One region of the Heyndrickxia sp. FSL K6-6286 genome, then DNA from elsewhere that is predicted to be linked to it. Evidence: a T-box and tRNA genes for the amino acid it is inferred to sense, from the RefSeq annotation. Region 1 holds a T-box; the other holds one or more tRNA genes.
The links. The T-box of region 1 lies ahead of leuS (leucine--tRNA ligase). A T-box ahead of a tRNA ligase gene usually reads a tRNA of that ligase, here a tRNA-Leu.
Positions count from the first base shown of each region.

Region 1 (6,422 bases):
ACCTTTTTCACCGTCTGATGATACACTTTTTCAAGCACATCAGAATGTCCTTGCTGAACTTTGCTTGTAATTTCACCTGTTTCATCAACAAGTAAGCGCCACACACGGTCAAGGAATCTTCTTGCACCATCTAATCCGTTGGTTGACCAAGCAATCGATGCATCTAAAGGTCCCATAAACATTTCATATAGACGTAATGTATCTGCTCCATGACTATCAATGATATGATCTGGATTAACAACATTTCCTTTTGATTTACTCATTTTTTCATTGTTTTCTCCAAGGATCATCCCTTGATTAAATAATTTTTGGAATGGTTCTTTAGTTGGAACAACACCGATATCATACAAGAATTTATGCCAGAAACGTGCATATAACAAATGAAGAACAGCATGCTCTTGACCACCAATATAAATATCAACAGGAAGCCATTTTTTTAATTTTTCAAAGTCTGCCAAGGCATTTTCATTTTTAGGATCTACATAACGTAGGAAATACCAACTGCTACCTGCCCATTGAGGCATTGTATTTGTTTCTCGACGACCTTTTTTACCAGTAGCTGGATCAACAACATTTACCCAATCACTAGCATTCGCAAGTGGTGATTCTCCTGTTCCAGATGGTTTGATTTCTTTCATTACTGGGAGTGTCAACGGAAGTTGATCTTCAGGAACAGTAGTCATTGTTCCATCTTCCCAATGAATAATAGGAATTGGTTCACCCCAATAACGTTGACGGCTAAATAACCAATCTCTTAAACGGTAAGTTATTTTTTTCGTTCCTATATTTTTTTCTTCGAGCCACGCAATCATCTTCGAAATAGCGTCTTCTTTGTTTAATCCATCAAGGAAACCAGAGTTGATATGTTCTCCATCTCCTGTATATGCCTCTTTATCCACGTCGCCACCAGCAACAACTGCTTTAATTTCTAATCCAAATTTCTTCGCAAACTCATAATCGCGTTCATCATGTGCTGGAACTGCCATAATTGCTCCTGTCCCATAACTCATTAGAACATAATCAGCAATCCAAATTGGCATTTTTTCATTATTGACTGGATTAATTGCATACGCTCCTGTAAAAACACCTGTTTTATCTTTCGCTAAATCTGTTCTTTCTAAATCGCTTTTTGATTTAATTTGCTCAAGATAATTTTCAATCGCTTGCTTTTGTTCCTCTGTTGTAATGTCATTAACGAGCGGGTGTTCAGGTGCTAAAACTGCATAAGTAGCGCCAAACAAAGTATCTGGACGAGTTGTAAATACTGTGAAATTTTTACCTGTGCCTTCAATAGTAAAAGTTACTTCAGCACCCTCTGAACGGCCAATCCAGTTACGTTGCATATCCTTTAGATTTTCTGGCCAATCAACGTCTTCTAAATCATCAATTAAACGATCCGCATAAGCAGTAATTTTAAGCATCCATTGTTTCATAGGACGACGTTCAACAGGGTGGCCGCCACGTTCACTCTTACCATCGATAACCTCTTCATTGGCAAGAACTGTCCCAAGAGCTGGACACCAGTTAACAGGAACTTCATCGACATAAGCAAGTCCTTTTTCGTATAGCTTTAGAAAAATCCATTGCGTCCATTTATAGTAATTAGGGTCAGTTGTATTTACCTCACGCTCCCAATCATATGAGAACCCTAGCTCTTTTATTTGACGAGTAAACGTATTAATATTATGCTTTGTGAATTCCACTACATCGTTACCTGTATCAATTGCATATTGTTCGGCAGGTAATCCGAATGCGTCCCATCCCATTGGATGAAGTACATTATATCCTTGCATTCTTTTCATTCTTGATACAATATCTGTTGCAGTATATCCTTCTGGATGACCAACATGAAGACCCACACCAGATGGATAAGGAAACATATCTAATGCATAAAAATTAGGCTTATTCTCGTCTTCAGTTGTTTTAAATGTTTTATTCTCTTCCCAAAACTTTTGCCATTTTTCTTCAATTTCATGATGATTAAAACTCATGTAAAATCCTCCTTCTTTATCAATGACCCTTTTCTCAGTTAAATAAAGAGTTGCCTTTTACTTAACTTAAATAGTTAAACTTACCTAACTAGCAACAATGTTTAAGAATAGAGCCTTAAAAAACAATATAAAAAGCCTCTCATCCCTATTAAAGGGACGAGAGGCTGTATATTCTCCCGCGGTACCACCCAAATTAGTGTAAACCACTCACTTCATTCATCCTTAACGCGGAAAACGGCAAATATTACTTAATTGATGTTCACATTTGCAACTCCAAGGTGAGTTCATGATGTTCCTGATTGGCTTGCACCGACCGCCAACTCTCTTATCAAGGAGATCATCACTACTATTCCTTCTCAACGTTTAGCTATCTGATAATTGTATTCACCATTGTAACCAATATTATACTTATTATCAAGTACATTTTACTATTTTAATTATAAATAGTCTTCCTTACATAGGTATGGATTGTTTATCTACTTTTGATTTTGATTTAAGTGGGCGATCATATATTAATGATAAGATAATGGAAACGATTAGTAATACAATAAGAGCTTTAAATAATAATGACATACTATATACATCCACTAAAATTCCGCCCAATAATGGACCAATCATTCTCCCACCCGTTGCTGTACTATTAACAATTCCTTGGAAAAATCCTTCTTTTCCTTTAGGTGCTAACTTATCGGCTATGGTTGGTACAGTTGGCCATACAAACATTTCTCCAATGGTAAGTATAATCATCGCAGTTAAGAATCCTTTAAAATCAGAAGCAAAACTGGCAATTCCAAATGAACACATAAAAATAACAATACCTGTAATAATTGGACCTTTTAGATTTGTACCGAACAGTTTCATTATAGGATTTAACAATGGTTGACCAAGGACAATTAATGCACCATTTATTGTCCACAACATACTATATTGACTTAAGGAAATGTTAATTTCTTGTGTATAAGTAGCAATCGTTGACTGCCATTGAACATAACCAACCCAACACAATAAATAGCCTGCACATAAGATCATTAAAGAAATAAACTTTGTTTTGTTCTTAATTGGTTTTTTCTCATGAATAACAGAGGTATGATTCCCTTGTTCGGATTTTATATTGCGATATCCAAAAAATGAAATGAAGAAAAAAACAATAAACATAAGTAAATTAGCAATAAAAATATAATCAAAGGAAAAGGAAGCTACAAAACCTCCTAATGCTGAACCGACTGCAACTCCAAAATTCTGTGCAATGTAAATAGCATTGAATGCCTTTCTTCCTCCCTCTTTCCAAACGGAGCCCGCCATTGCAAAAATAGCTGGAGGAATAATCCCTGAGCCAAACCCGATAACAGTTAAAAAGATTGCATATGTTGGCCATTCATGCCAAAAAGTCATACCAATCAAAGAAAATATGGTGATAAATACTCCAATTAATATCGTACGATAACCACCAAACTTATCATAAAAACTTCCACCTAATAAATTTCCTAGTACACTTGCAGCAGAATTTAACATTAATACGATACCTGCCACAGATAAAGATTTCCCTAGATGATCATGCATGTAGATAGCATTTAAAGGCCATAAAAAAGAAGAGCCCGTTACATTTACCATCATACCGATTACCAACATCCATAATGACTTTGGCATGAAACCGCCCCCTCCCCCATTATTTATATAAGTACTAAATAAATTCACTTAAATTATTTATTAGTACATGAGTTATTTAACTTAATCTCCTTAATCACCTTCCCAATTTTATTCCTTTTCGCTACACTCTACAAGTACCAATCAACCAAGAATGTAAACACATAATATTCAGTTAAATAAGGTTGATCTTTCCTATATTTTATTTATAGTAAATTCTACAAACAGAAAGGGTCGACTCAATGAAGATGCTTCAAACACCTTTTTGAGTCAACCCTATAATTTAATCTGGCTTTTCTATACGTTGTTTTGAGCGGATTGGTTGGCTTTTTTTTGCATTTTGTTTCTTCAGTTGTTTTACTGGATCATACTCCCTACCTAACTCCATATCTTGATTATTGATGCCATTTTTAGTTTTTTGTTCTGGATTATTTGCCTTCGATCTTTTTTTCATGATATCCTCCTATATTGGCCGATCATGATTTAACAAAATCATTTGATTTTGTATTTGTTGAAGTTGTAATCTCATCCGATGTAATTGTTCCCTTTGCTGTGAATTCGCACTGTTTGATAGTTGGGCTAACTCATTATAGGAATTCTCCAAACCTTGGAGAGCATCTTGATATTCATTATCATAATAATGTTCCTGACGACTTCCCTCAATAAACTGTTCTTTTGCATATTGAATAGCTTCTTCACATTTTTGGATATGTTCACCAACCGATTGTCTAGTGGCCAACTTCATCCCCACTTTCATATGCTTTTTGAAGCAATCGCTTCTTCTTTATTTTGTTCATTTATATACTTACTATGTTGGCAATCGAAGGAATCAAGATTAGACTGGTTTGATTGTACATGATAAAATTTGAATGATTTTTATATTAATTTTGAAATTGGAGATTTGCCATGAAACTTATGAAAGTAATTGATTTTGCTCATAGCTTACTAAAGGAAAGTGTAACGAAGAAGGAAATAGTTGTTGATGCCACTGTTGGAAATGGCTATGATACTGAATTTTTAGCAAATTTAGTTGGCCCTGAAGGTAGGGTATTTGGATTTGATATCCAGAAAATGGCTATCGAACAGGCAAAAAGGTATTTAGCTGAAAAAACATGTACTGAAAATATAGTACTGATAAATAAAGGTCATGAAACACTTAAAGATTCGATTCCAGAACAATATCATGGGCAAGTTGCAGGAGCAATCTTTAATCTAGGTTATTTACCTGGTGGGGATAAACAAATTATTACTCATGGGAATACAACCATAAATGCCCTCAAGCAATTATTAGAAATAATGAAGCCTGGAGCTCTTATTGTTCTTGTTATTTATCATGGTCATCCAGGTGGGGAGATTGAGCGTGATCAAGTTTTAAACTTTGTACAAACTATTGATCAAAAAAAGGCACATGTACTTCAATACCAATTTATTAACCAGATCAATCAACCGCCATTTGTCATTGCAATTGAAAAACGATAATCATTCAGTTGATTATCGTTTTTTAGGTATTTTCTCAAGCATTGTTTTTTTAAGTATAGTCTTAACTAATGGCTCTTTTCTCAAACATTGTTCCTATTTAAGGAAAGTTTCAACTAACTACTATCAGTTGAAGACCGTTACATCTATCATTTCACTGAGAAAAGAGCTGGAAACTCCATAAGATCGCTGATCATTTATTATGTTTAAAAGCCGGGCAGTTGGTTTTTAAACATGCAAAAACTACATAAAAACTGTCGATCATTAACCAATTTCCGCACTTTTCTTTTTCGATTTTAAAATTATTTTTACTACGCCACTTGGTACCATACTTTGCACTTTACGATATGCACGCCCATTCCAATAAAAGAAACGACTAATCGATCCACCATGTTTAATCATTTTTCTCGAAATTCTTTGCACATCTTTTTGTTTATTTACCTTATTATCCGATAAATATACAGCTAATAACCCACGATTGATTAATTTATGGAAAGTCTGGTCTGGTAATTTATCGGTATGTTTATCTGCTTCAGTTAGAAAATGGGTCAATCTTTTCAATAAATGTTCATTGTTTTCATAATAGAAACAGAAATTTAAATCTCCCCCTTCGCGATCCTCCTCCTGATCAATAAAATAATCTAGAAGGATATGTAATCCTTGAATATATGGGAAATAACCATTACGTATACTTGTAGCATGTTCCTCTTTAAAATCCTCACGTAATGCATAAGAGACTAGACAAAAAATTCCAAGTGTTGAACCAGAACAAGCGGAAAATTCGTACCAGTCCATTTCTGGTAAGGAATCTTTATATTTTTCAAACCATTCTTGTAACCGTCCCTCTCTCTCATCAACCTTTACATGTTTATGTATTTGTAAATCACAATAGTAGGAACATAGTTCCAATAATGGTTCCTTGATTAAATGATAATTCTTCAGTCTGGTTAAAACCTTTTGGCATGTGAGGACTAAATCATGTAAATATCCACCATCATTTTGATCAGATCGCAGTCGATAATAATTTTTCGGCTCTGCCCCAACTGTTAATGAATCTTTCATTGATTCGTGTAATGCAGCAAAATCATCCGGATCTAACGATGTACTTCGATCACATAAGTTATCGAGATAATCACTTATTGTTTGATATGCGACGATAAATTCAATCGCTTCATCTCGCCTCTCTAATGCAAGAAGACCAAGAATAGACCCACCTTCGCAATGGAATGTTTTATGATTAATACTTGCTAATGCTTGATTCTTTAGCTCTTTATTTGGGATAGATGCCGCCTTCTCTTTCCATTGCAGTAG
Region 1 is NZ_CP152029.1:1,524,423-1,530,844, reverse strand. Features, by position in the region: gene leuS (leucine--tRNA ligase) at 1-1,991, opposite strand, end outside; T-box leader at 2,141-2,360, opposite strand; gene MHI39_RS07665 (MFS transporter) at 2,445-3,638, opposite strand; gene MHI39_RS07660 (hypothetical protein) at 3,919-4,089, opposite strand; gene MHI39_RS07655 (YtzC family protein) at 4,099-4,374, opposite strand; gene MHI39_RS07650 (class I SAM-dependent methyltransferase) at 4,542-5,114, shown strand; gene MHI39_RS07645 (tetraprenyl-beta-curcumene synthase family protein) at 5,376-6,422, opposite strand, start outside.

Region 2 (6,422 bases), 1.9 Mb from region 1:
CTTTCCAGACCTCTTCATTTACTCCGTTCCTTTGTAACTCCGTATAGAGTGTCCTACAACCCCAAGAGGCAAGCCTCTTGGTTTGGGCTTCTTCCGTTTCGCTCGCCGCTACTCAGGAAATCGCAATTGCTTTCTCTTCCTCCGGGTACTTAGATGTTTCAGTTCCCCGGGTCTGCCTTCCTTACTCTATGTATTCAAGTAAGGATACTACCCCATTACGGGCAGTGGGTTCCCCCATTCGGAAATCTCCGGATCAAAGCTCGCTTACAGCTCCCCGAAGCATATCGGTGTTAGTCCCGTCCTTCATCGGCTCCTAGTGCCAAGGCATTCACCGTGCGCCCTTACTAACTTAACCTACGGCCAATGATAAGCTTCGAATCTCTTCGTCAACTCACTCATTCGCATCCTCACGTATGTGTAATACGCTGCGGTGCTCCTTCGTTCGTTTCCTCGATCTTCTCGCTTCTCCTTGCCCTTTCAGTTTAAAAACTACTTAATGGATTCATCCATAAAGTGGCGATTCTCGGTTATTACTTGGTTACTTCTTAATATTATCTAGTTTTCAAGGAACAATCCGGCGAATGATAAGCTTCGAATCTCTTCGTCAGCGCACTCACTCACATCCTCACGTATGTTTATACGTTCCGGTGCTCGTTCGCTTGCTTCCTCGACCTTCTCGCTTCTAATTCACCTCTATTAAACTGAAAGGATTAACCTTTCAAAACTGAACAAAACAGAAGACGTCTGAACCACGTAAGTGGTTTTCCATATTCCTTAGAAAGGAGGTGATCCAGCCGCACCTTCCGATACGGCTACCTTGTTACGACTTCACCCCAATCATCTGTCCCACCTTCGGCGGCTGGCTCCAAAAGGTTACCTCACCGACTTCGGGTGTTACAAACTCTCGTGGTGTGACGGGCGGTGTGTACAAGGCCCGGGAACGTATTCACCGCGGCATGCTGATCCGCGATTACTAGCGATTCCGGCTTCATGTAGGCGAGTTGCAGCCTACAATCCGAACTGAGAATGGTTTTATGGGATTGGCTAAACCTCGCGGTCTTGCAGCCCTTTGTACCATCCATTGTAGCACGTGTGTAGCCCAGGTCATAAGGGGCATGATGATTTGACGTCATCCCCACCTTCCTCCGGTTTGTCACCGGCAGTCACCTTAGAGTGCCCAACTGAATGCTGGCAACTAAGGTCAAGGGTTGCGCTCGTTGCGGGACTTAACCCAACATCTCACGACACGAGCTGACGACAACCATGCACCACCTGTCACTCTTGTCCCCGAAGGGAAATCCCTATCTCTAGGGAGGTCAAGAGGATGTCAAGACCTGGTAAGGTTCTTCGCGTTGCTTCGAATTAAACCACATGCTCCACCGCTTGTGCGGGCCCCCGTCAATTCCTTTGAGTTTCAGCCTTGCGGCCGTACTCCCCAGGCGGAGTGCTTAATGCGTTAGCTGCAGCACTAAAGGGCGGAAACCCTCTAACACTTAGCACTCATCGTTTACGGCGTGGACTACCAGGGTATCTAATCCTGTTCGCTCCCCACGCTTTCGCGCCTCAGCGTCAGTTACAGACCAGAGAGTCGCCTTCGCCACTGGTGTTCCTCCACATCTCTACGCATTTCACCGCTACACGTGGAATTCCACTCTCCTCTTCTGCACTCAAGTCTCCCAGTTTCCAATGGCCGCTTGCGGTTGAGCCGCAAGATTTCACATCAGACTTAAGAAACCGCCTGCGCGCGCTTTACGCCCAATAATTCCGGACAACGCTTGCCACCTACGTATTACCGCGGCTGCTGGCACGTAGTTAGCCGTGGCTTTCTGGTTAGGTACCGTCAAGGTACCGCCCTATTCGAACGATACTTGTTCTTCCCTAACAACAGAGTTTTACGATCCGAAAACCTTCATCACTCACGCGGCGTTGCTCCGTCAGACTTTCGTCCATTGCGGAAGATTCCCTACTGCTGCCTCCCGTAGGAGTCTGGGCCGTGTCTCAGTCCCAGTGTGGCCGATCACCCTCTCAAGTCGGCTACGCATCGTCGCCTTGGTGAGCCGTTACCTCACCAACTAGCTAATGCGCCGCGGGTCCATCTGTAAGTGATAGCCGAGGCCATCTTTCAATTCTCCCTCATGCGAAGAAAAAAGTTATCCGGTATTAGCCCCGGTTTCCCGGAGTTATCCCAGTCTTACAGGCAGGTTACCCACGTGTTACTCACCCGTCCGCCGCTAATCATCAGGGAGCAAGCTCCCATCAGATTCGCTCGACTTGCATGTATTAGGCACGCCGCCAGCGTTCGTCCTGAGCCAGGATCAAACTCTCCAAAAAGATGTTTGATATAGCTCTTTATAAATAAAAGTAATTCATTGACGTTTCGTTTTGTTCAGTTTTCAAAGATCAATCTATTTCTTTAACAACTTTTATATCTTAACATCTTTTTAAGTTGATGTCAACAACTTTTTTTTGGAGCGGGTGATGGGAATCGAACCCACGACAACAGCTTGGAAGGCTGTAGTTTTACCACTAAACTACACCCGCATAATATTCAAATTTGTAATGGTCGGGAAGACAGGATTCGAACCTGCGACCCCATGGTCCCAAACCATGTGCTCTACCAAGCTGAGCTACTTCCCGTTAGGATATATAATGGCGCGCCCGATAGGAGTCGAACCCATAACCTTCTGATCCGTAGTCAGACGCTCTATCCAATTGAGCTACGGGCGCAATCACGGAAAGATATTTTGCTTTGCAAAAACTTCAGTTCTTTTGCCTGTATATAATCTTTGGTGCGGCCGAGAGGACTTGAACCTCCACGGTGTTGCCACCACTAGGCCCTCAACCTAGCGCGTCTGCCATTCCGCCACGACCGCATTTAAAAAAGCGACATAAGATATGATAACAAACTGCTAGATAAAAGTCAAGATTTTTTTGGTGCGGGTGAAGGGAGTCGAACCCCCACGCCTTGCGGCGCCAGATCCTAAGTCTGGTGCGTCTGCCAATTCCGCCACACCCGCGTTATGAAAGTTAAGTTACTTTACTTCACAAAAACAAAGGTGAGCCATGAAGGACTCGAACCTTCGACCCTCTGATTAAAAGTCAGATGCTCTACCAACTGAGCTAATGGCTCTTACTATTAAATTCAAGCTATTATAGATATGCACCTTAGAACAAATTGTGCATCTACGACGTCCCAATCTCAGAAAGTTTATTCAAGATGCAACTCGATTGGTACGCTGTTGTATTGCTACGCAGCTTACTCGATCGTGCTCTACCAACTGAGCTAATGGCTCATACTATTTTTATATTTCTTTATTTCCTTACCAAAATAAAAAAATGGCTGGGCTAGCTGGATTCGAACCAACGAGTGACGGAGTCAAAGTCCGTTGCCTTACCACTTGGCTATAGCCCAATATGTATTTATCAAAAACCATTTTTGTTTTTAAATGGCGGTCCGGACGGGACTCGAACCCGCGACCTCCTGCGTGACAGGCAGGCATTCTAACCAACTGAACTACCGGACCAAATATATTTTTTTAAAAATGACCCGTACGGGATTCGAACCCGTGTTACCGCCGTGAAAGGGCGGTGTCTTAACCGCTTGACCAACGGGCCACATTCAATAGTTTTACTGGCGGAGAAGGAGGGATTTGAACCCTCGCGCCGCTTACGCGACCTACACCCTTAGCAGGGGCGCCTCTTCAGCCACTTGAGTACTTCCCCATATGGCTCCGCAGGTAGGATTCGAACCTACGACCGATCGGTTAACAGCCGATAGCTCTACCACTGAGCTACTGCGGAATGACAATCATCTTGTCGACTCTTAAAATTATAATTAGAATCAATCACAATGTCAACTAGTTTTTTAAAATTTATTTTATGATCTTTTTTCACTAATTAACATTAACTTTCCACGGCATTTCCCACATACATATCGGTTAATATTCATCCGCTTTTTACGTTTGAATAGTGTATGACAATCAGTACAAATATATACATAGTCTAGAGTTGTTTTTTTAACACTCTTCGTTAATAATGGGGTACAAAATCTTGGAGCATCGACAGCTGAAAGTAGCTTTTTAAAATCTGAATCCCTATGTTGGTAGCCCCTTCCCTCTAAATGAAGATGGTAATGACAGAGCTCATGCTTGATTATCCCAATTAGCTCCGCTTCTCCAAATTCATCATAATATTTTTTATTGATTTCAATATTATGGGAGCTTAATAAGTATCTTCCTCCTGTTGTTCGAAGCCTTGGATTAAATAATGCCTTATGTTTAAATGTCTTTCCAAATAATTGCAATGATAATCTTTCAACCAAATCTTGAAGCTGATCATTGTTCATTATTTTCACCCCTTTTTCGAACGAACAAGACAACCTATTATAGCATATACTAGGTATTAACCTACTTTTTATTAAGGAAGGACTTGATGTTATGCCGACATGGTTTCAAAACCAAATTCGAAAAGCCTTTTCAGAAAAAGATCATTACCAAATCAAACTACTTAACCAATGTTGGTTCTTCTATCAAAATAAACTTCAAAATTAAAGCTGAAACAACTTTCTAGACAATCCTCACTTATTATTAATGAAATGACAAAAAGGTACTTTACACCCTTACATTTTCAGATTCCTACATTGATAAATTCAAGGAGTAGGAATTTACCTGAAGTTCAACTAAATAAATGATTCGAATCTTTATTACTACGCCAATAAAGAAAGGCGTGTGATAACACGCCTTTTATTTTGGTAGCATCGTTAATGATAATCTTCCTTTTTGTACATCCACATTCTCTACCCATACAGTTACTATATCTCCTAGAGCAACTACATCTAATGGATGCTTAACAAATTTATTACTTAGCTTTGATATATGAACAAGGCCGTCTTCTTTTACACCTACATCGACAAATGCCCCAAAATCAACTACATTTCGAACAGTACCTTGCATTTCAGTACCTACTTTTAAATCTTCTAATTTCAATATATCCTTCTTAAGTAACGGTTGAGGCAACTCATCACGCGGATCACGTCCTGGACGGTTTAAGGCATCGATAATATCTTTCAATGTCAGTTCACCAATACCTAGTTCATCGGATAGGCTACTTAATGAAATCGATTCAAGAGCAGTCTTTAACTTCTCCCCACCTATATCTGCCACTGTACAATCGATTTTGTTTAATAGCTTTTTCACAGCATCGTAGTTTTCAGGATGGATAGGTGTTTTATCTAATGGATCATCACCATCAATAATTCGCAAGAAACCAATGCATTGTTCGTAGGTTTTCGCACCTAGACGTGGAATCGACTTTAGTTGATTTCTATTATTAATTTTCCCCGCTTCATTTCTGAATTTAACTATATTATTGGCAACTGATTTACTCAATCCTGATACATATTGTAATAGGGAGGAGGAAGCCGTGTTTACATTAACACCTACTTGGTTAACCGCTGTTTCTACAACAAAAGTAAGAGATTCATTTAGATTTTTTTGAGAAACATCGTGCTGATACTGGCCTACACCGACAGATTTCGGGTCTATTTTTACTAATTCGGCTAGTGGATCCTGTAATCTTCTCGCTATAGAGACTGCACTTCTTTCTTCAACTTGAAAATCAGGGAATTCTTCTCGGGCAAGATCCGAAGCTGAATAAACACTTGCACCAGCTTCATTGACAATAATATAAGATATTTCCTTATCTATTTCCCTTAAAATTTCTGCTACAAATTGTTCCGTTTCCTGTGAAGCGGTCCCATTACCAATCGCAATCACTTCTACATTGGAATCTCTAATAACCTCAATAAGCTTCTGCCTTGCTTCCTCTGGTTTTGCTTTTGGTGGGTGAGGATAGATCACACCTATCGATAATACTTTACCTGTTTCATTAACAACAGCTAATTTACACCCTGTTCGATAAGCAGGATCGACCCCCAGCACAATCTTTCCTTTTAACGGTGGCTGAAGCAAAAGGTTTCTTAAGTTTTCAGAGAAAATATGAATGGCTTGATTTTCCGCTTTTTCTGTTAAATCATTTCTTATTTCTCTTTCAATAGAAGGTTGGATTAAACGTTTATAACTGTCTTCAATCGCTTCTTTTACTAGTGAAGTCACACTTGACTGTGCTTTTTTTATCACCTTTTGATAAAGGTGATTAACAATTTTCTCCGTTTCCGGATGAATAGACACTCGAAGAACTTCTTCCTTCTCACCACGATTTAAGGCTAAAATGCGATGCGGTACAATTTTACGAATTGGTTCTTCATATTCATAATACATTTCAAAGACTTTTTTAGAATCAATTTCCTCTTTTTTTACCGATGAAGCTATCATTCCTGTTTTAAACGTTTCTTTTCGTATCCAGTCACGATTTGCAGCATCATCTGAAATCCATTCCGCTATAATATCCTTCGCCCCTGCAAG
Region 2 is NZ_CP152029.1:4,898,387-4,904,808, forward strand. Features, by position in the region: rRNA gene MHI39_RS24550 (23S ribosomal RNA) at 1-355, opposite strand, end outside; rRNA gene MHI39_RS24555 (16S ribosomal RNA) at 779-2,331, opposite strand; tRNA gene MHI39_RS24560 (tRNA-Gly) at 2,468-2,541, opposite strand; tRNA gene MHI39_RS24565 (tRNA-Pro) at 2,561-2,637, opposite strand; tRNA gene MHI39_RS24570 (tRNA-Arg) at 2,651-2,727, opposite strand; tRNA gene MHI39_RS24575 (tRNA-Leu) at 2,788-2,873, opposite strand; tRNA gene MHI39_RS24580 (tRNA-Leu) at 2,933-3,017, opposite strand; tRNA gene MHI39_RS24585 (tRNA-Lys) at 3,058-3,130, opposite strand; tRNA gene MHI39_RS24590 (tRNA-Gln) at 3,338-3,412, opposite strand; tRNA gene MHI39_RS24595 (tRNA-Asp) at 3,448-3,524, opposite strand; tRNA gene MHI39_RS24600 (tRNA-Glu) at 3,544-3,615, opposite strand; tRNA gene MHI39_RS24605 (tRNA-Ser) at 3,633-3,723, opposite strand; tRNA gene MHI39_RS24610 (tRNA-Asn) at 3,727-3,801, opposite strand; gene MHI39_RS24615 (SprT family protein) at 3,878-4,345, opposite strand; gene cmpA (cortex morphogenetic protein CmpA) at 4,437-4,550, shown strand; gene MHI39_RS24625 (Tex family protein) at 4,743-6,422, opposite strand, start outside.
Region 2: it has a tRNA-Leu gene. The T-box ahead of leuS (leucine--tRNA ligase) is inferred to sense a tRNA for this amino acid. The anticodon was not compared.